One region of the Bacillus sp. CPT56D-587-MTF genome, then DNA from elsewhere that is predicted to be linked to it. Evidence: riboswitches for the same ligand, from Rfam matches in the RefSeq annotation. Region 1 holds a riboswitch; each other region holds the start of a gene.
What was found. A riboswitch is a leader RNA that binds a small molecule or an ion and turns the genes downstream of it on or off. The one in region 1 is predicted to bind thiamine pyrophosphate.

Region 1 (7,230 bases):
ACCTCCGCAACTTCCGCAACCAAAACAACCGAAGCAACCAATACAACGGAATCCACCACAACGAAATCCGCCACAACGACCACAACCGCCACAGCGACGAGCAGCATCTTCAATATAGTAATATGGATATTGGTTTTGCTGGTCCCAATAGACAATATTTCCAGATCGGTAATCATTAAGACTTAGCGCTTGTAGTTCTTGTTGAAACTGATTCATTTTCATAACCTCCGTTTATAAAATACAACCTCATCGATGCTTCCCTATGTTTCTGTTCGTTACATCTAAGTAGGAATAGCGCTACAAACTAAGTTCAATACGTACACCAACAAAGTATGACTTATCACTAAATGATGCACCTTGTTCATATACCTATTTTTGCTATGGGCTCATTTTTATAAAGTGAAACTTTAATCAGTGGGGTTTTGTTCATCCCCTACCTAACTTCTTTGCTTCCGCTGAATTTTGAGGTGGGGGGCTTACTGCCCGGCAAATAGCGGGATAAATAAAAATTAAAAAATATGAATTCTAGCGTCATATCTTCATACTTACTAAGTTCAATTAATTTCTCAATAATTATGATGCCATGTCCTATATATTTCCGTGTGCTGCTTAGATTTTTCTGTACTGTAAATGGCTTTCGCTATAACACCTCCAAGTGACCGGTTTCTATGACAGATAAGAAATTCCTACAAAGAAAAAAGCCCTAATTAGGGCTTTTCATTCTATTTCTCCAGCAAAACTCTCTATGAAATTCCTAATAGAAAAAAGACACACTTAGATTGATGCGTCTTTTTGTGATGCCTCTTTTGTGAAATCATATAAAGCAATTGCGCCTAAAAGAACAAGTATACCTTGAGGAACATCTAGCAAAATGGTTTTCCAAATTTCTGGAATTACCCATTTAATATCTGCTGCTGTTTCAAGATATGTTTGGAAATAGCTGATTGTAAAATTAATTATCCCTAAAAATACAAACAACGATAAACCAAATCGAATTAATTTCTTATTTGTAAACATATAACACCTCTCAAAATTCATTGGATATTCCTGCTTTTGCTTCTTTATATTTCCATATATTTATATCTAATTTTAACACATAAAGAACTCAAAAAAATACGATATGCATATTTGCATATCGTATTAACAACATTCCATGATAATTTAGGAATTCCTGCGAAGAAAAAACAACTCCGTTACAGCTAATAGCTCGGGTTTCTTTTCTTATTTAACTTCATACCACCAACATTTACGTTCTTTAATTGTAAAATAAATGTGACAGAAGTTTATCCAGTTAATGCGTAGACAAGTAAATGAGCTAAATTATCGATATTCTATTTCGCCATATCCGTAGCACTAATAACTTTACGCAAATTTGACAAGAAAAAATATATAGATAGGTATGATCCAGACCTATCTATAACATTACTTCTATTCTTTATCCAATTACGTCTTTTACGTCTGTATCCACTGGCCACTTTTCTAATGTATAAGCCATTTCCCAAAATGAATATTCATATTGACTGCTAATAATAAAATGCTGTTTCATACGTTTGCGGTCTGCCTCTGTTACTTTTTCAGCGATAGTATCTAAACGTGTAATTTGTTCTTCAACTAGCGTACGGAACCAATCAGATCCATAAGCAGAAATCCATTCGTTATAAATTGGCTCTTCCGGCTGGCACTCTTTTAAGCGTTCGCCAATTTCATAATACAACCAATAGCAAGGTAAAATTGCTGCAATGATATCTCCTAAATGCCCTTCATACGCAGCACGATACATATGTGAAGTATACGCATATGCAGTTGGCGCAGGAATAAAATTATCTTTTTCTTCTTTCGTTATCCCTAGTTTTTTAGCAAAATTCTCATGTAAAGATAACTCTGCTTCATATGTATTTTGAGCATGATGTGCCATACGAGCTGTCGTCTCTAATTCAAGAGCTTTTGCAGCTCCTAAAGTTTGTACTCTAGCAAAATGACTCAAATAATATGAATCTTGAAGCACATAATAACGAAAACTAGCTAAATCTAACGTTCCTTCACCAAGTTTTTTTACAAAAGGATGGTTAAAACTCGCTTCCCAAATTGAATCTACTTCTTTACGTAATGATTGTGAAAAAGTCATTTAAATCCCTCCAATAATGTATAAAATATAAGTATTTATCCACAATTATTAAAGCTGTAAAATAAAAAAACTTTCTTTACAGGCGTAAAGAAAGTGAAATTGACAGTATTTATTTACTCATTAAATAGCAACGTCTTTCCCACTTCCCTACGCTGGCATTAACCAGATCAGGTACTAAGAGTCTCAAAATCACATTTGATCTCAGCCTATAAAAGGCCCCCCTAGTGGATAAATATTTTGTTTTTATAATGTATTCATCATAGCATACTTCGTGAAACTGTCAAAAGAATTCGTTATATAATCTCCTTAAAACCCTTCTTCATTTCTAACTTTTAATGATGTTTCAATAATCATATCTAATAGTTTGCTATAACTAATCCCCGCTGCTTCTGCACTTTTTGGCAATAAACTTGATTGTGTCATCCCTGGTAATGTATTAATTTCCATTACATATGGAATTCCGTCCTTCACCATCATATCAACTCTTGCATAAACACTACACTTTAATGCTTTATAACAAGCAAGTGACGCTTTATTTACACGTTCCTTAATTTCTGCTGGAAGTTCGATAACTTCCTCAACTGTACTAGTATCATCATATTTTGCATTATAGTCAAAGAACTCGGCTGCATGTCGAATTGAAACTATAGGTAACTGTTTTCCATCCAGAATTGAACATGTAATTTCATCACCTTTTATATACTTCTCAATTACTACTTCAGAATCCCATTCGAATACAGTTTCTAGCATTGAGATCAATTCATTTTTATTGTAAACGATTTTCACTCCGACACTCGATCCGCCAGAGTTTGGTTTTACTACTAATGGAAATCCTAACTTATCTAACTGGTCAAGCTTTAGATCCTCCATTTTTGTAAGTTCAATCCAATCTGGTGTTTCTACACCTTCATAACGTAAAATCTTTTTCGAAATATTTTTATCCATACATATACTGCTAGATAACATATTACTTCCGCTATAAGGAATCCCTAAACTCTCCAGTGTTCCTTGAACTGTCCCATCTTCTCCGTATTTTCCGTGTAATGCGAGCAACGCAAAGTCAATGTCTTTCGCTTTTTCAATTAAATCCATTTTTTCATTTAATGTAATTGGAACTATTTCATATTTATTTTTATCTAAATGAGCAATCATTTCATTCCCCGTCATAATTGAAACTTGTTTTTCAGACGATACCCCGCCCATAATAACACCGATTTTCATTTTCTCAACTCCAAATTTCATTTTTTAATGTATCACCAATTATTTTAATTCCCCGAACTATTTCTTCTTCTTTCAAGCGCGAAAAACCTAATCGGAAAGTGTTCGCTCCTTCTCCATCAGAGTAAAAAACATCTCCAGGTGAAAACGTAACGCCTTTCTCATAACACTTTTGTAAAAGTGTGCGGGCATTCATATGCTCTTCTAGCTCTATAAATAAATGAAGTCCACCATCTCCAGTCATTCTTTTAAAAGGAATGTACTGGTTACATGCCCCGACAGCTAACTCATATTTTTTCTTATAAACAGATCTTGCCTTTTTTAAATATTTTTCAAAATATCCCTCATGTAAATATTGAAACAGAACAGCTTGATCTAGCGTAGATGTGTGAATCGTTCTTGCTCTTTTTACGCTTTCTAAATAATGAATCAGCTCTTTATCTGCAATAATCCAGCCTACACGTAAACCAGGGAAAAGTACCTTTGAAAAGCTACTAATATAAATCACATTATTGCCAGCTCCCGCAAAAGTTAATAATGGAGCTAAATGTGAACCTGAATAACGTAATTCTTCATTAAATCCGTCCTCTATAATAGGAACCTTGTATTTTGAGAATAACCTCATCAATTCCGTTCTTTTCTCTGAACTCGTAACAATACCGGTTGGATTATGATAAGAAGGAATTAAATAAGCAAAATCAAAATCTTTTTCACGCAAACTTTTTTCAACTTCATTCGTATCAATACCATCCTCATGCATATCAATCCCATGAACTTCAAGTCCATGTAAACGGAAAAGCTTAAGTGCAGCGTGGTGAGTTGGATTCTCACAAATGACACGCCCGGATTTTTTTGATAAAGAAGAGAGTACAATATCCAACCCTTCTGTAAATCCATTTGTAATTAGAATATCTTTATTCGAAATGTCTACACCTTTCATTTCCATGTAATGAAGTAAATAATTCATTAACGGTCTATATCCCTTTGCATATCCGTAGTTCAATACGATGTCCCCTTCAATGGACATACGAGTAAGAAAAGCTCTTTTGAAATTTTCAACATCAAATAGCTTCTCATCCGGGGCTATACTATTAAAAACAATCATTTCCTTTGCCCAACGAACACCATGTTTCATTAAATCTAATTCGTCCGCTAATGCGGTCACTGTATTAAGTTTATTTTTCCAATCTATTTCAACAGACGAAGTGTTAGATATATCCACCTTCGCAACAAAGTTCCCTTTTCCTTTAACTGCATAAATGAGTCCTTCTTGCTCTAAATCTGCATAAGCAGCGAGTACAGTGTTTCTACTCACACTTAGTAATTCACTTAGTTCCCTTGTTGATGGGATTTTTTGATCCCCGAGCAAATGCCCTTTCATAATCATCTTTTTCAAATAGTCTTTTAATTGAATATAAACTGGACGATCTTTAACAACTTTAAAATCCTTAAACAATTCCTTACCCCCTGCAATCATTTTTGCATATTTATTTCATTCTCAAAAGGTCCACGACATATGTATTTTTTATAAAGGGCGGTACGGTCTTACAAATCTTTTCGATATAAGTTAATTACATCTTTTAAAGCTGCAGCTGCAGCGCCTCGTGGATTAGAAGCCCCACCAATTGTAGTAACTTGTCCCATCGTATCTGTAAAGAATGTAATTCCTTTTTCGGTCCCATTTACATTTGCTAACGGATGATCTTTTTCTATTTCGCACGGTTCAACATTTAAATTCACATTGCCACCCTCATCCTTATATATTGATGCTATTAATTTAATAATTTTATGTTGTTCCTTAGCGTTTTGTATTTGCTGTTTTGTAACGTGCTCAATTCCTTTTATATGTATATCAGTAAGTGTTTTCTCTGTTTCCATTAAGCTGTTAGTCAAAAGTAACAATTTACACGCACTATCTGAACCACTTATATCTAATATAGGGTTTGTCTCAGCAATCCCTTTATTTTGTGCTTCTTTCAGCGCTTCTTCAAATGTCATATCTTCCTCATACATTTTCGTAAGAATATAATTAGTTGTTCCATTTAATATTCCTTCTATTTTATCAATACTGCAACCGGCTAAACTAAATTGTCCGATATCTAGTGTCGGCAGTGCAGCGGCTGTTGCACCGCTATATCGAATTCGTACATTTGCGCCTCTTGCTGCTTCATTTATTTCTCTCCAGTTTGTAACGAGCGCACCTTTAGAAATTGCTACTATATCCATCTGTTTCTCAATCGCTTGTTTCATATATTGTTTCCCTGGATTTCCATCTTTAAGATTTGTAACCGTTGATTCTACCAATACAGTACCACTTATGCTAGTTATTGCACGTTCCTTCGGATGATACTCTAAATATTTTTCAATTGCAGCGGTACCGCCACCATACATCAATAAATGATGAAGAGATAAGCCTTCTTCATTATGTATTGCAATATTTCTCCCTAATACGCCACTTACAACTAATTGAATCCCATATGTTTCATATATATATGAATATTTTTCATTTAATAATTTTATAAACTCTCTGCCTACTGTTCCGTATCCTGATAATACAACTTGAATTTTCATAATATCCCCCCATATTTTTCTACCAAATCCCTCTTTCAATATAATATAAAGCGCTCTCGAATTCCATCGAGAGCGCTTTATTATTACCTATTTCGGTAAACGTGATAGCTTTTCAGCAATTGTTCTATAAAACTCTTGAATGCTAGAAAAACCTAACGAGTCTGAAACACTTAACCCTACCATGTCGAGATGGTCCCAATTCGCTTTCGTTTCGATATGATTCCATTTTCCAACCTGTAATGACTCATTATTATTTACAGCAACATTAGAAGATGGTGCAATCATGGAATTTGTATTTACTACACCATCATTTTGCCACCAAGAAGTATCAACTAGCGGACGGTTTTCTTCATATCTCGCATAAGAACCTAAGAAAAATGCATTTCCCATTAACACTTTATTCATCGTTATATGAGGCAAATGTAAACCTGTTATAGGTGCTGCTTGTGATGCATGTCCACTATAGGATAAATAATACACATCTGGTTGCGTCTTTACCCAATTATTTAACTCCTTTGCACCATCTGTACTTAAATCCCACTGACTTATATCTTTTGTATTTTTCCAAAGTGAACTATTTAGAATACGATTACTATATTGGAAAAAGGACTCTCCAGCATTCTTCTTTATACCCCATTGATCCAATTTAAAATCATATAATGTAAATTATTGTTTCCTCCAAAGCTTGCAGCTGTAATGAGTAAATCTTTAACAAACGGCAGTAGAAGACTCCCATCCGCAAGTGTTGTACCGTTGTGAGGGGTTGCTAATGTTGTAACACTATGAACATATGATTTTCCGCCTTCAAATAGTGGTGATATTTTGGTGTTTGGGTGATTTTTCACATAATTCTTTTCTTCAAGACTACCTTCTTTTAATAGCTGTACTAATGTTCTAATCGTTTGTCCACCCATGCTATGTCCAACTAAATGAACTTTATTTGTTTCACTCCAATTCGGCGCAAAACCACTATAAGTTCTGCCAAAACGATTATGTCCATGTTTCTCAGCATGGACTGCACCATAGTCTACTGTCCCACCGCTAATTTGTGCATACAATTCACATGCACGATCCCAGTTACTAGAAACAGGTCCAACAGCTGCGGTATGTACCGTATAACCATTTCGTTTCAAATCTTCCTGTATATCATGAACACCACCCCAATATTTTACGCCAAGCATTTCTTCTCTACCCCATCCAGCAAATCCATTCACCAATATGATAGGATAATTATTTTGTTGCCTCTCTTCAGCGTATGATATTTTCGCTGCGAATGAACATACGGTCACTAATGCAAAAAAACATATTTTTAAAAA
Region 2 (7,230 bases), 2.2 Mb from region 1:
TGATCCGGCTAACATCGCATGTGCAACGCTACCTTCTTTCGTACCTTCTTCTAAATCAAGACCAGACATTTTCTTTAATACGAATTCGATAAACATTTCTACCACTAATAAAATAACGAAAGAAACTGCTGATGCAAGAAGTGCTTGCCATAAATCATTTGCTTTCGTTATCGATTGAGATAAAATGTACCCTTGTGCAAATAATTTCATAATAAAACGAGTTGTTACAGCTGTATTTCCATTTTTGATTTCTTTTAAATCATTGTATTTTGTAAAAATTGAATCAACCCACATAATTGCAAATAAAAGTACTGCACTCGCTCCAGTCCATACAAGCATGGCAACTACATTCATCCATGTCATTGCAAAACCTCCTCTAAAATATAATAGAAAACCGACATGAATATATTTAGACATGTCGGTTCATTTGTCTTTATTCTATATTATTTCTCATACTGCTTCATAATACGAGCTAATTCATCGTCAACAGCAGAATTTTTGTTTAAGCTTGCGAATTCATCATCTAATGATTTTTCTTTCTTATAAACTTCACCGCTTGCTTCCGCTTCAGCCTCTAATTGAAGGGCTTTCTCTTCCATACGGCTTAAACCAGCTTTTGCTGAATTTGAATCAAATCCAGACATCGCCTGATTAATATTTTTCTGTGCTTTCGCAGCATTTACACGTGCTACAAGTGTTTCACGTTTATTTTTCAGCTCTGTTAATTGCTTACGCATTTCTTCTAGCTTTAGGCGCAGGTTATCAGCAGCAGCTTTATTTTGCTCGTAGCTTGCTTTATACTCATTCATTTTTTGCTCTGCATTTTGTTTTTCTTCTAATGCACGACGCGCAAGATCTAAGTTATTAGCTTGAACAGCCATATGAGCCTGCTCTTCACGTTTTTTCACAAGTGCTTCTTGCTCTTCAAATAATATTTTGAATTTCTTCTCAAGTGCGATTTGAGCTGCTACACTTTTCTCAGCCTCTTGTACATCGGCTTGCATATCGCGTAAATATTGATCAGTCATCTTAACTGGATCTTCCGCTTTTTCAATTAACGAATACACATTCGACATTGTTAAATCTCTTAATCGTTTAAATACAGACATCTAAATTCCTCCTATGATATACCTCATATTTCAAATTCACTACTTGGAAAACTGAAAAATCTCCCTTTACAGTAAAGAATATTCATTTTACAGCCTATGTGTTTATTATAACAAAACTAATATGTCCTTACATGTTATTTCCAAAATACATCCATTATAATATGACATTCTATATACAATATTGTATTTCTAATATATTCTCATTATCCCTCTTTGAAATTAACTTACTTTTGTGCAATTTCACTAAATTACATAAGTGTAATGTTACTGTAAGCTAACTCGATAGTTGCATTCCGATATTTCTTATACACTAATACCAGAAGCAACAAACAAGCTTCTTCACATGTAAGCACTAATACAAAAATTGTATTTACTATAAAACATATAAAAGGAGAAATCATCATGAAAAAATTAGTAGGAATCGGATTAGCAGCAGCAATTTCACTTGGAGCATTATCAGGTTGTTCTTTATTAGGAGAGAAAGCGAACGGCTTTGTACTGTACGGATCAGAAGAACAAGTTCAGCAAATTACAGATAAAAACAAAAAAGAAGTGAAAGAAAAAGACTTCTATAAAATGAAAATGACAACATTAGATGGTAAAAAAGTTCTTGTAATGGATAAGAAAACTGGTGAAGAACTAGTGAAAAAAGAGTTACTTAGCAAAGTTGATGAAAAAGACAACACGAAACCACTTGATAAATTACCAGCTGTAACAACAGAACAAGGTGTATTATTTGCAAAAGAAAAAGTAGAAAATGCTGCACTTGATGGGGCAAAATTAAAATATGAAGGCAACACAATTATCGGAAGTGGTCGTGCATATACAGATATGTATGCGATTGTCGATGACGCAACTTACAGCAATGTAAAAGGTGATGAAAAATCTGTAGGTGTATTAAAATTTGATAAAGACCCAAGTAAAGAATTCCCTGGTTACAAAGGCGTAGAAGCTTCTCAACTTGTAAAAATTAAAAAGTAAAACAAAAAAGCTTTGCGAAATTCGCAAAGCTTTTTTCTATTTATTATGAGCAATTTGCTCCATATCCGGGCTACAAGTTTGCGACTGACATGACTTATTTAAAGAACATGCCGCGCATTTTCCTTTTTTACTTCTCTTTACAAAATTAACTAACGTATATGCTGCATAACCAAAAATGATAGCTCCAATTATAATATTGACCATCATCACAATACATCTCCTTCTAGAATCCGAGTAAGGATCCAACTTGGTATATAATGAGCGTTAATACATAAGCAACTACGAGTGGATAAACGACTGAGAAAATCGTCCACTTCGCTGATCCTGTTTCACGTTTAATAACAGCTACCGTCGCTAAACACGGAACATATAATAAAATAAAGAACATAAATGCATAAGCTGATAATGCTGTATAATGTGCTCCCATTACATTTCCAAGCACATCTTCTTTAACTGCATAAATAATTGCCATTGTAGAAACGACAACTTCCTTCGCTAAAAATCCTGTTAAAAGGGATGCTGCAGCTTGCCACGTTCCGAAGCCGAGCGGTGCAAATAGTGGTGCGATAAATCCACCAATCATCGCTAAGTAACTGTCTCCCATATCAACGCCAAATCCTGATGGACCTGCATAGTTTAATAACCAAATGACAACCGAACCACCAAAGATGAATGTACCAGCTTTACGAACAAATCCTTTTCCTTTCTCCCACGTGCTTAGCCATAATGTTTTTGCTTGTGGCACACGGTAAGGCGGTAATTCAATTACGAAAATAGACTTTTCCGCTTTCAAAATTGTAAGAGACATAATTTTTGTAACTAATAACGCAAGAACAATCCCTGCAACATATAAAGAAAATACAACAGTCGCCTGACTATGCGGGAAAAATACGCCCGCAAATAATGCATATACAGGTAATCGTGCTGAACAAGACATAAATGGTGTTACTAAAATGGTAAGTAAACGTTCTTTTTCCTGTTCAATCGTTCTCGCAGCCATGATACCTGGAACGTTACATCCAAAACCGATAATCATCGGAATAAAAGCTTTTCCGTTTAAGCCGAAAAACTCCATAATTCTATCCATAACAACTGCAATTCGCGCCATATACCCTGAGTCTTCTAATAATGAAATAAAAAAGAATAGTGCAAAGATTTGTGGTACGAATACTAATACAGCACCAACACCGGCAATAATACCTTCTGTAACTAGTGCTTGAATAAAATCAGAAGCTCCAATACTTGTAAGTCCAGCCGTCACCCAATCCGTAAGCTGGCCACCAAAAAACTCATCTAACATATCCGATAAAGGTGTACCAATCCACGTAAACGTAACCTGAAAAATAAAAAACATAACTGCTAAAAAGATTGGAAGTCCTAAAATTTTATGTGTAATTAATCTATCAATTTTTTCTGAAAAAGGAATTTTCCCTTCTTTCTCATGCTTCATAACATTTGTTTTTAACTTTTCAATATACGCTTCACGAGTTTTGTAAATGTGCTCTTCTAACGTACAATCAAGTCTTCCTTCTAAGCGAGATCGAATGGCTATGAGTTCCTTATAAATTGGTAATGCTTTCATTTCTTTTTCTACTACTTCGTTATTGCTTAAAAATTGAAGTGCTAACCATCTCGGATGCTCGTAATTCGCTGTCTCTAAAAGAGCAATTACTTCTCCAATTCCTTCATCCATTTGTACACCATATGAAATAAGGAATGGCTTTTTCTCTTTTTTGTCATTTTCTTTAAGAGTCGTAAGCAGTTCTTCACAGCCTTTTCCACTTCTTGCAACAACAGGAACGACTGTTACACCTAATAGCTCTGATAATCGTTTTACATCAATGACAATTCCTCTTTGCTTCGCCACATCAACCATGTTTAAACCAATTGAGACTGGCTTACCAAATTCAAGTAACTGCAACGTTAAATGCATATTTCTTTCAAACTGCGAGGAATCTACGATATTTAACATATGATTAAATTCTTCTGTTAATAGAAAGTTTGTTACAACACCTTCATCACGTGAAACTGGATTTAAATCATAAACACCTGGTAAATCAATTAATGTTCCTTGTCTATCTTTTAATTTACCAACCTTTTTTTCTACTGTTACACCGCTCCAGTTTCCTACGTATTCATAAGAACCAGTAAGTGCATTAAATAATGATGTCTTCCCTGTATTCGGATTCCCTAGCAAAGCTACCTTATTCACGCTAATTCCACCTTTATCATTTTCGCGTCACAATGACGAATACTAATTAACTGTCCACGACACTCCAATGTACAAGGACCTTTGAACATCGCTTTCTGTTTCAGGCGAAGTTCGCTTCCTTCAGCAAGACCGAAAGCAGCTAGTCTACGCTTTAATAGCTGATCTAAAGACTGAATACTTTTTACTAACACTTTCTCTCCAATTTTAATATCTACTAAGCTCATAACCTTCCCCCTCAGAAGAGAATGATAATTATTTTCAAAAAAATTATACCACACCCTATTTCTCTTGTACTATACCCTTTTGCTTCATATTTATTAACATTTCGCTACAATTCTATTTCAATTATTGTCATACTGTATTCGTTTGCCATTCTCATCCATTTCGCTTACAATAAACAATAACAAATAAAGAATTTCGTTATCACTGGGGGAGCCATGCCGCTGAGAGGGAACACTTCGTTCCGACCCTTCGAACCTGTTAGTTAATGCTAACGCAGGGATTGTGCAAACGTCCGAAATACATACCTCATTTTTATTTACGTATTTCGTATCCTCCTATGATATCTATTCTTTTTTGTACAACTTGGATTTAGGGGGAGACAACATGCGTAACACCAATTTACAAGCGATGATCGAATCTGCTATTCTTGCAGCCTTCGCCATGATTATCGATATTTTACCATTATCACTTAAACTTCCAACAGGCGGTTCTATCTCATTCGCTATGATTCCTATTTTTATTATTGCTTACCGCTGGGGCTTTAAATCAGCTTTCTTAGGCGGTTTAGTTTGGGGACTATTACAAATTGTCGTGGGAGATGCTTATATTTTAACACCTGTTCAAGCATTCATTGAGTACTTCATTGCCTTTGCTTTTATCGGATTTGCTGGCTTATTCTATCGTCCAATTCAAAAAGCACTTTTAACATCCAATGAAAATAGCTTAGAACAATCAAATTTAGGTAACCGTAAAGACAAACATTCATCAAAACAAAATCAGGGTAAGAAAGTCCTTGCTTATATTATCCTTGCTACATTTATCGGTAGCTTTGCTCGCTATTTCTGCCACTTTATTGCCGGCATTATTTTCTGGGAACAATATGCGCCGAAAGGTCAATCAGCTGTGTTATATTCATTAATCGTAAATGGAAGTACAATGCTTGGTTCTTTTATTTTATGTACCGTTTTACTTATATTTTTATTTATCACTTCACCACGATTATTCAAAAGCATCAGTGCTTATCAAATGAATACACAAAAAAAGGGTGCTTAATGAGCGCTCTTTTTTCATATCGTAATATCAATTAAAAATACAATAAATGCGCAAAAGAAAATAAATACCATTATACTTAGCCAATTGCTATGCACGGTTCATCGACTCCTTACATAACCTCATATTCTAAACAAATTATACTGATTAAAAATAAAGATTAGGTAAAGATAATATGAAAATAAATTAAAAAAGCATAGATCATATTGTCTACGCTTTTTTCGGTAAATAGAAATAAAATAATACACCATCTTCTGTATTTTCTGCCCCATATTCAGCATCATGTAGTTCTAAAATATTCTTTGAAATAGCAAGCCCAAGCCCCGTCCCACCTTGTGAACGCTGACGAGCTGTATCCACGCGATAAAAACGATCCCAAATTTTATCTAATTGCTCTTCTTCAATATGAGTACCTTTATTTTCAATGCACACTTTTATACGATTCTTCTCATCTATTGTAGAAATAATAATATCCTCTTTATTTGGTGTATATCGTATAGCATTCGTAATGAAGTTCACGATGACTTGTTCAATCCGGCCTTGATTTGCAATCACTTCAAATGAACTTATATTTTTATGAATATGAAGTTCTTTTTTCTCTATTTCCACAGATAGATGTTCACATATACCTTCAATTACTGTATCAATATAAAACGAATCTTTTTTCATTTTATATGTACCAGATTCAAATTTAGCTAACTCAAGCATATCCAAAATTAACGTATCCATTTTGTCTACTTCTCTCTCCATTGCCTGAAAATAATACTCTTTTTTATGTTCAGCTACCCCATCTTTTAAAATAGAAATACAGCTTTTCATAATACTTAGCGGTGTTTTTAATTCATGTGAAACACCAGAAATGAATTCTTTTCGCGTCTTTTCTAACTTTCTTTCCTTTTCAATATCTTCTTCTAACTGTCCAATATGCGAATGGAGTTTATTTGATAGCACATTAATATTTTTCGATAAATCTCCAATTTCATCTTTCGAAGTAATCGGTATTTTTTCTGTGAAGTCTAAATGCGCTATTTTCTTTGTTGTATCATTTATTTTCAATAATGGCTTTGCAATTTGTTTTGAGTAATAGAACGAAGCTAAAAAAATAAGAACGACTACAAATGCAATGATATAGATATAATAATCTTGCACCATTTGTACAGCTTCATCTACCGGCTGTAAAGAAGCCATCGCATAAATATATGTTACCGATCCGTCTTTTTCTTTTATTGGTTTCATTAATAATTTATATTTTATATCATTCTTTTCGTAGTCCATTGTCTTTGTTGAATACTCTATTTGATTACTCTCTTTTAGTAACACATCCGTTTGAAATTCTTTTATACTATCCAAAAATAAAGTGTTTTTATAAATTGGATTTACGGGGCCTTTTACATCTGGAAACTGTACTTTCGTAACACGCCCTCCTATGTAAACATCTGGTTCTTGAGCAGCTTGCTCCCGAACAGCCGGCTTCTTTTCCTTACCAAGTTGTTCCACAGCTGCTTTCTTTTTCTCCTCATTTAATTTACTCATTTTCTCATTAAATGCTTTTTCTAACGGTTTATTAGATCCGCTTAAATTCTGCTTAGATAAAGAAAAAGAGAATGGAATAAAACTATCTTCTTTTCTCACTCCAGAAAAATAAATTTCTTGCCC
Region 3 (7,230 bases), 1.9 Mb from region 1:
ATATCGTATAGGTGAATTGACAGATAGGGATATTGAAATTTGGGATAGAGTTAAATTTAATGAGAAGTGTATAACCGATTGTAAACATTTATTATCTCATAAAGAAGTATTGGAATTTACATTCTTTTATATGTGCAAGAGAGCGAAATCATTATCAAAAGAGCAATTAAATAGTGATATGATGAGTTTAGCAATGTATTGTAATACTTTTGTATATGATTTGTATACACATGATTTATTACGGAAATATCGTAAGTGTACAGATTTCCTATCATATTATGGACCTAGTCAGGCAGTTTTAGCATGTCAAAGAGCTGTATTATCTCAAATTTCCGATCGCTTAGACCCATTAAAGACAACGCATGTAGATGATTATTTATATGTGATGAAAGAAATGATGGAGCATATGACGATAGGAGTAATGGATCGATATGGTCATTTTATTGGAAAGCTACTATCTTATGTGCCATTTTTCGAAATGATACAAGTTCCACAGCATGCATATTATTGTGAAGAATTACTGTATATTTGTAAGGGCATTGAATATAAAGAAGAAACACTACGCAATTATATATTTATACAATTACATGATTGTTTACCATCATTTTTTAGGCTATTTCTTAAAAATAAGCGTTACGCAACGATTCATGATATTCTTTTCTATTGGTGCGATGACGAACAACGAATGAGCTTAGAGAAAAAATATAATCTAAGCTTTATTTATGAAAAATATGCTTGTGGATAAACAATATTTTCGATATGAAAAATTAATATAAATTAAAAAGGATCTCCAGTTTATGTGAGATCCTTTTTTGTTAGTAAAACAAGGAGAAAGTGATTAAGACAAGAAACAACATTCCATATAGGAGAAGTTGTGCAGTATAACTTCCTTGTATACCAAAAAAAGTATTGGCTTTCTTATACAAATGCAATATGTATTTTATTGGAGCATCTTTGAAAGATTGGTACACAGTGTCTCCTCTTTCTAAGCTTCTTGTTCTTGTTTTTGGTTATAAGGGACATTAATATATCTAGCTACAAATAATAAAACAGCCATAAAGAATACTGGAAATACAGTAGATAAATAAAAGCCATTACTAATTATATTTGTTATGAGAGCACTCAAAAGAAAAATAGCATTATAAATATGGGCAATTTTTTGTTTTAGTTGCACTTGAAATGATTCCATCATAATTTCTAATGCAACAAAAGCAATAATAATAGATAAAAATACAATGTTTGTATTGTAAATGATTAAACAACAGATTAAACCTAAAAAGGCTACGTATTCAATTATAAGAGGTATATTGCGTGGCATACAATTTACCTAACTAAATATGGCAGTGGATTTACTGCATTTGTTTTTTCAAAATTCCATTCTCCATTATGTAATTCAAAATGAAGATGTTGCCCGTATGAATGACCTGTGTTTCCCATATGACCTATTAATTGTCCAGTCTGTACTTGATCACCAGCTTGTACAGTGCGATCCTTCATATGAGCATAAACAGTTGTATATAATTTCCCATTGATTTGATGCGCAATGAAAACAACATTGCCATAGCTAGCTGAATAATAAGATTTCACAACTTTACCTGCAGCAGCAGCTTGGATAGAGACGTTTCCTGGAGCGGCAATATCTATACCATAATGCATTTGTTCCCAGCGTATATCAAAGGTTGAGCTAATTCTTCCTTGAGCGGGGAATTTGAAAGCAGCTGGAATTGATGAAGGCTGATCTGTTTTAGCTTGTGGTTGATTTTGTACTACATAGTGTTTTGCTACATATCCGTATCCTGTGCCAAAACGAATTTTATACCAAGTACCTACAGTTTCTACTACTTGTACTTGAGTACCGTTTTGTAATGAACCGAGTAGAGCGCTACTTGTACTAGCTGTGCTACGTACATTTAGATTAGGTGTTGCAACAGTATATTTTGTATTATTTTGAACGGTGATTCCTTTTACTAAGGGTTGTGAACCATTAGAGATGAATGCTTTTTGTACGTAACCTGTTTGGCCATTATGTGATATTTTATACCATTCGCCTTGATCTTCTTGAACGGTAATAAACTTACCATTTGGTAATACATCTAAAATGGAAGATTCTAAATTAGGTTCAGAGCGAACGTTTAATGCATTAGCATTAACGATGTATTGATCATTAGATTGAAGTTTGTTTTTTAGTAAAATAGCATCTTTTTGTACATAACCTACTTTATTATGAACAGATACTTTATACCAACCATTAGTTGTTTCAATGATGTTCACTTTTGTATTAAAGCGAATTGTATCAATTGATGTGCTTTTTACGTTATCTTCTGTATGTAATGCTACTTGATCGACTTTGACATACCCAGTTTTAATATTAGATAATTGTTCAGCGTTTGCTTTTTGTACATTTGTTTCACCCATAGAAGGAAGTAAAGAAGCAATCGCTACAGTAGTTGCTGTTAAAGCAGTAGCTTTCATATTCATGGAATAGAGACCTCCTCTAGTTGTATAGTTGTAATTTTATTATAGTATAAAGATATAATATAGTGGGGGTATTCACATAAATGTAATATGAAATCAATATAAAAATAAATTTTTTGAGGATAATGATTCCTTTTTATACAATTAATTGGGGTTTTATTTTCTAAAATAGAATGTATGTATTGTATAATTTTGATATTATGTTGGCAATTAAGAAAATTAAAAAAGTTGATGATGTCTTATTAGGGTGTTATACTGACAGTGATAATTTTATAGTTTGCTAGGAGAGCTGGTGTTGCCAGCTGAGAGTAGGCCGTAAGCCTTTGATCCTTTTTATTACCTGATCTAGATTATGCTAGCGTAGGGAAGCAATTCGGACACTAACAATGAGTCCCCGTTTCTTTGCGTATAGAAACGGGGCTTTTTTATTTGAAAATTTCATATTGAAACCACTAGGGGTGCTTGACTTGCTGAGAGAGGAATAATCCTTAACCCTTACAACACCTGATCTAGGTAATACTAGCGAAGGGAAGTGGAACATCGAATAAATGTATAACTTTATTTGCTGTAACCACTTCTTATATATAGAAGTGGTTTTTTATTTAGATACATATATTGAAAGGGGATAGAGAAATGAAATTTTGCGATAGATTATTAGAAACTGTGCAACCGGTTTGGGAGATGAGTCATAATCATCCGTTTGTAGTGGGTATGGGAGATGGCACGTTAGAAAAAGATAAATTCCAGTATTATATTATTCAAGATTATTTATATCTGCTAGATTATGCAAAGTTATATGCGATTGGTGTTGTAAAAGCAACGAATCCACAAGTAATGGGAAAGTTCGCTGAACAAATTGATGGAATATTAAATGGCGAAATGACAATCCATAAACAATATGCAAAAAGACTTGGAATTTCTATAGAGGAGATAGAGTCTGCGAAACCATCTGCTAAAAATTTAGCTTATACAAATTACATGATGTCTGTATCTCAAAATGGCACACTTGCGGAATTAATAGCAGCGCTTCTTCCATGTATGTGGAGCTATTGGGAAATTGGAAAGCGTTTAAATGATATTCCTGGAGCAAGAGATCATGAGTTTTTTGGTGAGTGGATTCAAGGATATAGTTCGGAAGAATACGGTAATCTTTGTATTTGGTTAATAGATTTATTAAATGAAATGGCAGTTGGAAAGTCTGAGAAAGAACTAGAAAGATTAGAGGAGATCTTCTTATATTCCAGTCGATTTGAATATTTATTCTGGGATATGTCCTATCGTAAGGAGATGTGGGGATTTGAGGAGCAAGAACATACTACAGTTTCATAATGTTTCTTTTCATTACGATGAGAAACCAATCATCCATGAATTAAATGCTTCTATATATGAGAAAGAGTTTGTCAGTATTATCGGACCGAGTGGATGTGGAAAAAGTACTTTATTTCGCCTTATTACAGGTCTAGAAAAGGTAAGTACTGGACAGATAGAACTGACAGAAACAAAGAACCATCCTGTAGGATATATGCCGCAAAAAGATATGCTTTTGCCGTGGAGAACAATTATTGAGAATGCTGCCCTGCCGCTAGAGTGCCAAGGTGTACAGAAGAAAGAAGCAGAAGTAAAGGCAAAGGAACTGTTACATAAATTTGGTTTGCAAGGGTATGAGCAAAAATATCCGAAAGATTTATCTGGTGGGATGAGACAACGTGTATCTTTTATTCGAACTTTATTAACAGGCGGGGAGATATTGCTGTTAGATGAACCATTTAGTGCGTTGGATGCTTTAACGAAGACCTCTTTGCAAGAATGGTTGTTTGAACAATGGCAAGAGTGGGAAAAAACAATTTTATTCATTACTCATGATGTTGAAGAAGCGTTATTTCTTTCAAACAGAGTTTTAGTAGTGGAACAGCAGCCGATAACGACTTTGACTGAGCGGACTGTACCGCTTGATCATAACAGAACACGAAAAGATTTATATAAACCGGAAGTATTAGCGCTGAAAGATGAGCTTCTTAGTATGTTACAAAGGCAGGTACTTGTGTGATGAACCGATTGAAAGAATTAGTTCCTGCTATTACACTTTCTAGTATTTTACTAGCTGTGTGGGAAATAGGAGCAAGAATTGTAGATGAGATGTACATTTTACCGTCACCGTCTGCGATTGTAATGAAGATATGGAAACTAAAAGACATATTATTTACAGTTCATTTACCTGCAACGTTATACGTCGTTTTAATAGGTGTTGTTATCTCTAGCGTATTAGGTGTAGGGCTAGCGATGTTAATGAATGCGAGTACATGGATGGAAAGAGCATTTTATCCATTATTAGTTGCTTCACAAACGATTCCAATTACTGCGCTTGCTCCGCTATTTGTTTTATGGTTTGGATATACAATTTGGAGTAAGGTTGTTGTCACAGTTTTAATTACGTTTTTCCCAATTGCGGTCAATACGTATGATGGACTGCGTAGTACGAAAAAAGAATGGGAGGAGCTCTTAGTTACATATGGAGCAACAAAAAGAGATATTTTTCTTAAATTAAAGTTGCCGTCTGCTCTTCCTTATTTTTTCTCAGCTTTAAAAATTGCAGTTCCGCTTAGTGTTATCGGAGCAGCAATTGGAGAATGGCTCGGTGCACAAGCTGGGCTTGGATATTTCAGTAAGAGAATGATGACGCAGTTAGATGGAGCTGGCGTATTTGCACCTATTGTATTGTTATCATTATTAGCTATTTTCTTCGTCGTAATTATTTCCATATTAGAAAAGAAATTCATTAGTTGGAGGAAGCATTCATGAAATTTTTAAAACGCATCTTTGTGTTTACATTATTAATTGCAATAATTGCAGGATGTTCGAGTAATTCAGCATCAGACAAAAGTAAAAAAGAGAAAGAAATAACAGTCATGTTAGATTGGTATCCAAATGCGGTACATAGCTTTATCTATGCAGCAATTGAAAAAGGATACTTTAAAGAAGAAGGTGTAAAGGTAAATATTAAATTCCCTTCTAATCCGACTGATCCATTAACGCTAGCAGCAGCAGGGAAGGTGACAGTTGGCTTGTATTATCAGCCAGATGTTGTTATGGCGAGAGCGAATGAGCAAATTCCAGTGAAATCAATTGGGGCTGTCGTACGTTCACCATTAAATCATGTTGTATCACTGAAATCAGCGGGCATTCAATCACCGAAAGATTTAGAAGGAAAAACAGTAGGATACTCTGGAACACCATTAAGTGAGATGTATTTAAAAACGATGGTAAAAGAAGCTGGTGGTAATCCTAATACAGTGAAAGTAGTAGATGTTGGCTTTGATTTAGTACCAGCATTAATTACGAAGAAAGTAGATGCGGTAACAGGGGCATACATTAACCATGAAGTACCTGTTATGCGTCATGAAGGCCATGAACCAGCGTACTTTAATCCAGCTGATTACGGAGTACCAAACTATCATGAGCTTGTGTTTGTAACAGGTGATAAAACGTTGAAAAAAGATAAAGAGGCGTTGCAAGCTTTCTTACGTGGTACGAAAAAAGGCTATGATTTCATGAAGAAAAACCCAGATGAAGCATTGAATATTTTATTAAATCATCAAGAAAAAGAAAACTTCCCACTTGTGCCAGAAGTTGAAAAGGAAAGTATGAAAATTTTATTAGAGAAGATGGAAACGAAAGATGAGCCATTCTTATCAGATTCAAAAGAATCTTGGGAGAAACAAAATAAGTGGCTGAAGGACAAAGGAATGACGAATGAAACCGTCCCAGCCGATGAATTATTCGAAAATATTTTAAAGTAGGCGAATGAATATGAAAAATGAGCTCCACGTAATCTCAAATGGCCATATGCCATTCGAAGAGTTAGTGAATGTAGCGATGCAAATTGAGAGTGAGATTGATTATTTGCATATTCGTGAGCGTGAGAAGAGTACGAAGGAATTATATGAAGGTGTGGAAAGTCTATTAATGGAGGGCTTTCCAGCTTCTAAAATTGTCATAAACGATCGAATTGATATTGCAATTTTATTAAATATTCCTCGTGTTCAACTAGGATATCGAAGTACAGATGTAAAGTCAGTGAAAGAAAAGTTTTCGTATTTGCATGTCGGTTATTCTGTGCATTCGCTAGATGAAGCAATAGTAGCTTTTAAAAATGGAGCGGATTCACTCGTTTATGGCCATGTATTTCCGACAGATTGTAAAAAAGGTGTGCCAGCGAGAGGGCTTGAAGAAATTTCAGACATTGCAAGGTGTTTATCTATACCGATTACAGCAATTGGAGGAATTACCCCAGAAAACACAGTGGATGTTCTTACTAACGGTGTAAGCGGTATAGCAGTTATGTCTGGAATTGTAAGTAGTAGTAACCCGTATAGCAAAGCGAAATCTTATAAGGAATCAATAAGAAAGTGGGCGGAAAAACATGTGTGAGAAGTATGATGTAGCGATTATTGGTGGTGGTGTAATTGGTAGTTCAGTTGCACATTTTCTAGCAGAAAGAGGACATAAAGTAGCGATTGTGGAGAAGCAAAGTATTGCATCGGAAGCTTCAAAAGCAGCTGCTGGTTTACTTGGTGTTCAGGCAGAATGGGATGCGTATGATCCTCTATTTGAACTTGCTAGAGAAAGCCGAGCTATATTTCCACAACTTGCAGCAGTTTTACGTGAAAAGACGGGTGTTGATATTGGATATGAAGAAAAAGGAATTTATCGTATTGCTCAAAATGAAGATGAGAAGGAAAGAATTCTTCACATTAT

Region 2: it holds a riboswitch for thiamine pyrophosphate, as region 1 does, so the genes downstream of both, thiT (energy-coupled thiamine transporter ThiT) here and tenA (thiaminase II) in region 1, are expected to answer to the same signal.
Region 3: it holds a riboswitch for thiamine pyrophosphate, as region 1 does, so the genes downstream of both, tenA (thiaminase II) here and tenA (thiaminase II) in region 1, are expected to answer to the same signal.

Annotation. Positions count from the first base shown of each region.
Region 1 is NZ_JBYTEF010000001.1:2,242,060-2,249,289, reverse strand. Features, by position in the region: gene AC3WVZ_RS11465 (heterocycloanthracin/sonorensin family bacteriocin) at 1-216, opposite strand, end outside; gene AC3WVZ_RS11460 (DUF3937 domain-containing protein) at 775-1,038, opposite strand; gene tenA (thiaminase II) at 1,436-2,125, opposite strand; TPP riboswitch at 2,253-2,358, opposite strand; gene AC3WVZ_RS11450 (D-alanine--D-alanine ligase) at 2,432-3,346, opposite strand; gene pdxR (MocR-like pyridoxine biosynthesis transcription factor PdxR) at 3,351-4,799, opposite strand; gene AC3WVZ_RS11440 (homoserine dehydrogenase) at 4,889-5,914, opposite strand; partial or broken gene AC3WVZ_RS11435 (esterase/lipase family protein) at 6,002-7,230, opposite strand, start outside.
Region 2 is NZ_JBYTEF010000001.1:4,447,854-4,455,083, forward strand. Features, by position in the region: gene AC3WVZ_RS22965 (DUF350 domain-containing protein) at 1-363, opposite strand, end outside; gene AC3WVZ_RS22970 (PspA/IM30 family protein) at 444-1,109, opposite strand; gene AC3WVZ_RS22975 (lipoprotein BA_5634 family protein) at 1,512-2,090, shown strand; gene AC3WVZ_RS22980 (FeoB-associated Cys-rich membrane protein) at 2,127-2,297, opposite strand; gene feoB (ferrous iron transport protein B) at 2,314-4,302, opposite strand; gene AC3WVZ_RS22990 (FeoA family protein) at 4,299-4,526, opposite strand; TPP riboswitch at 4,721-4,822, shown strand; gene thiT (energy-coupled thiamine transporter ThiT) at 4,909-5,577, shown strand; gene AC3WVZ_RS23000 (sensor histidine kinase) at 5,785-7,230, opposite strand, start outside.
Region 3 is NZ_JBYTEF010000001.1:375,970-383,199, forward strand. Features, by position in the region: gene AC3WVZ_RS01950 (DUF3965 domain-containing protein) at 1-745, shown strand, start outside; gene AC3WVZ_RS01955 (hypothetical protein) at 986-1,318, opposite strand; gene AC3WVZ_RS01960 (SH3 domain-containing protein) at 1,324-2,478, opposite strand; TPP riboswitch at 2,748-2,859, shown strand; TPP riboswitch at 2,920-3,023, shown strand; gene tenA (thiaminase II) at 3,109-3,804, shown strand; gene AC3WVZ_RS01970 (ABC transporter ATP-binding protein) at 3,773-4,522, shown strand; gene AC3WVZ_RS01975 (ABC transporter permease) at 4,522-5,274, shown strand; gene AC3WVZ_RS01980 (ABC transporter substrate-binding protein) at 5,271-6,272, shown strand; gene tenI (thiazole tautomerase TenI) at 6,283-6,903, shown strand; gene thiO (glycine oxidase ThiO) at 6,896-7,230, shown strand, end outside.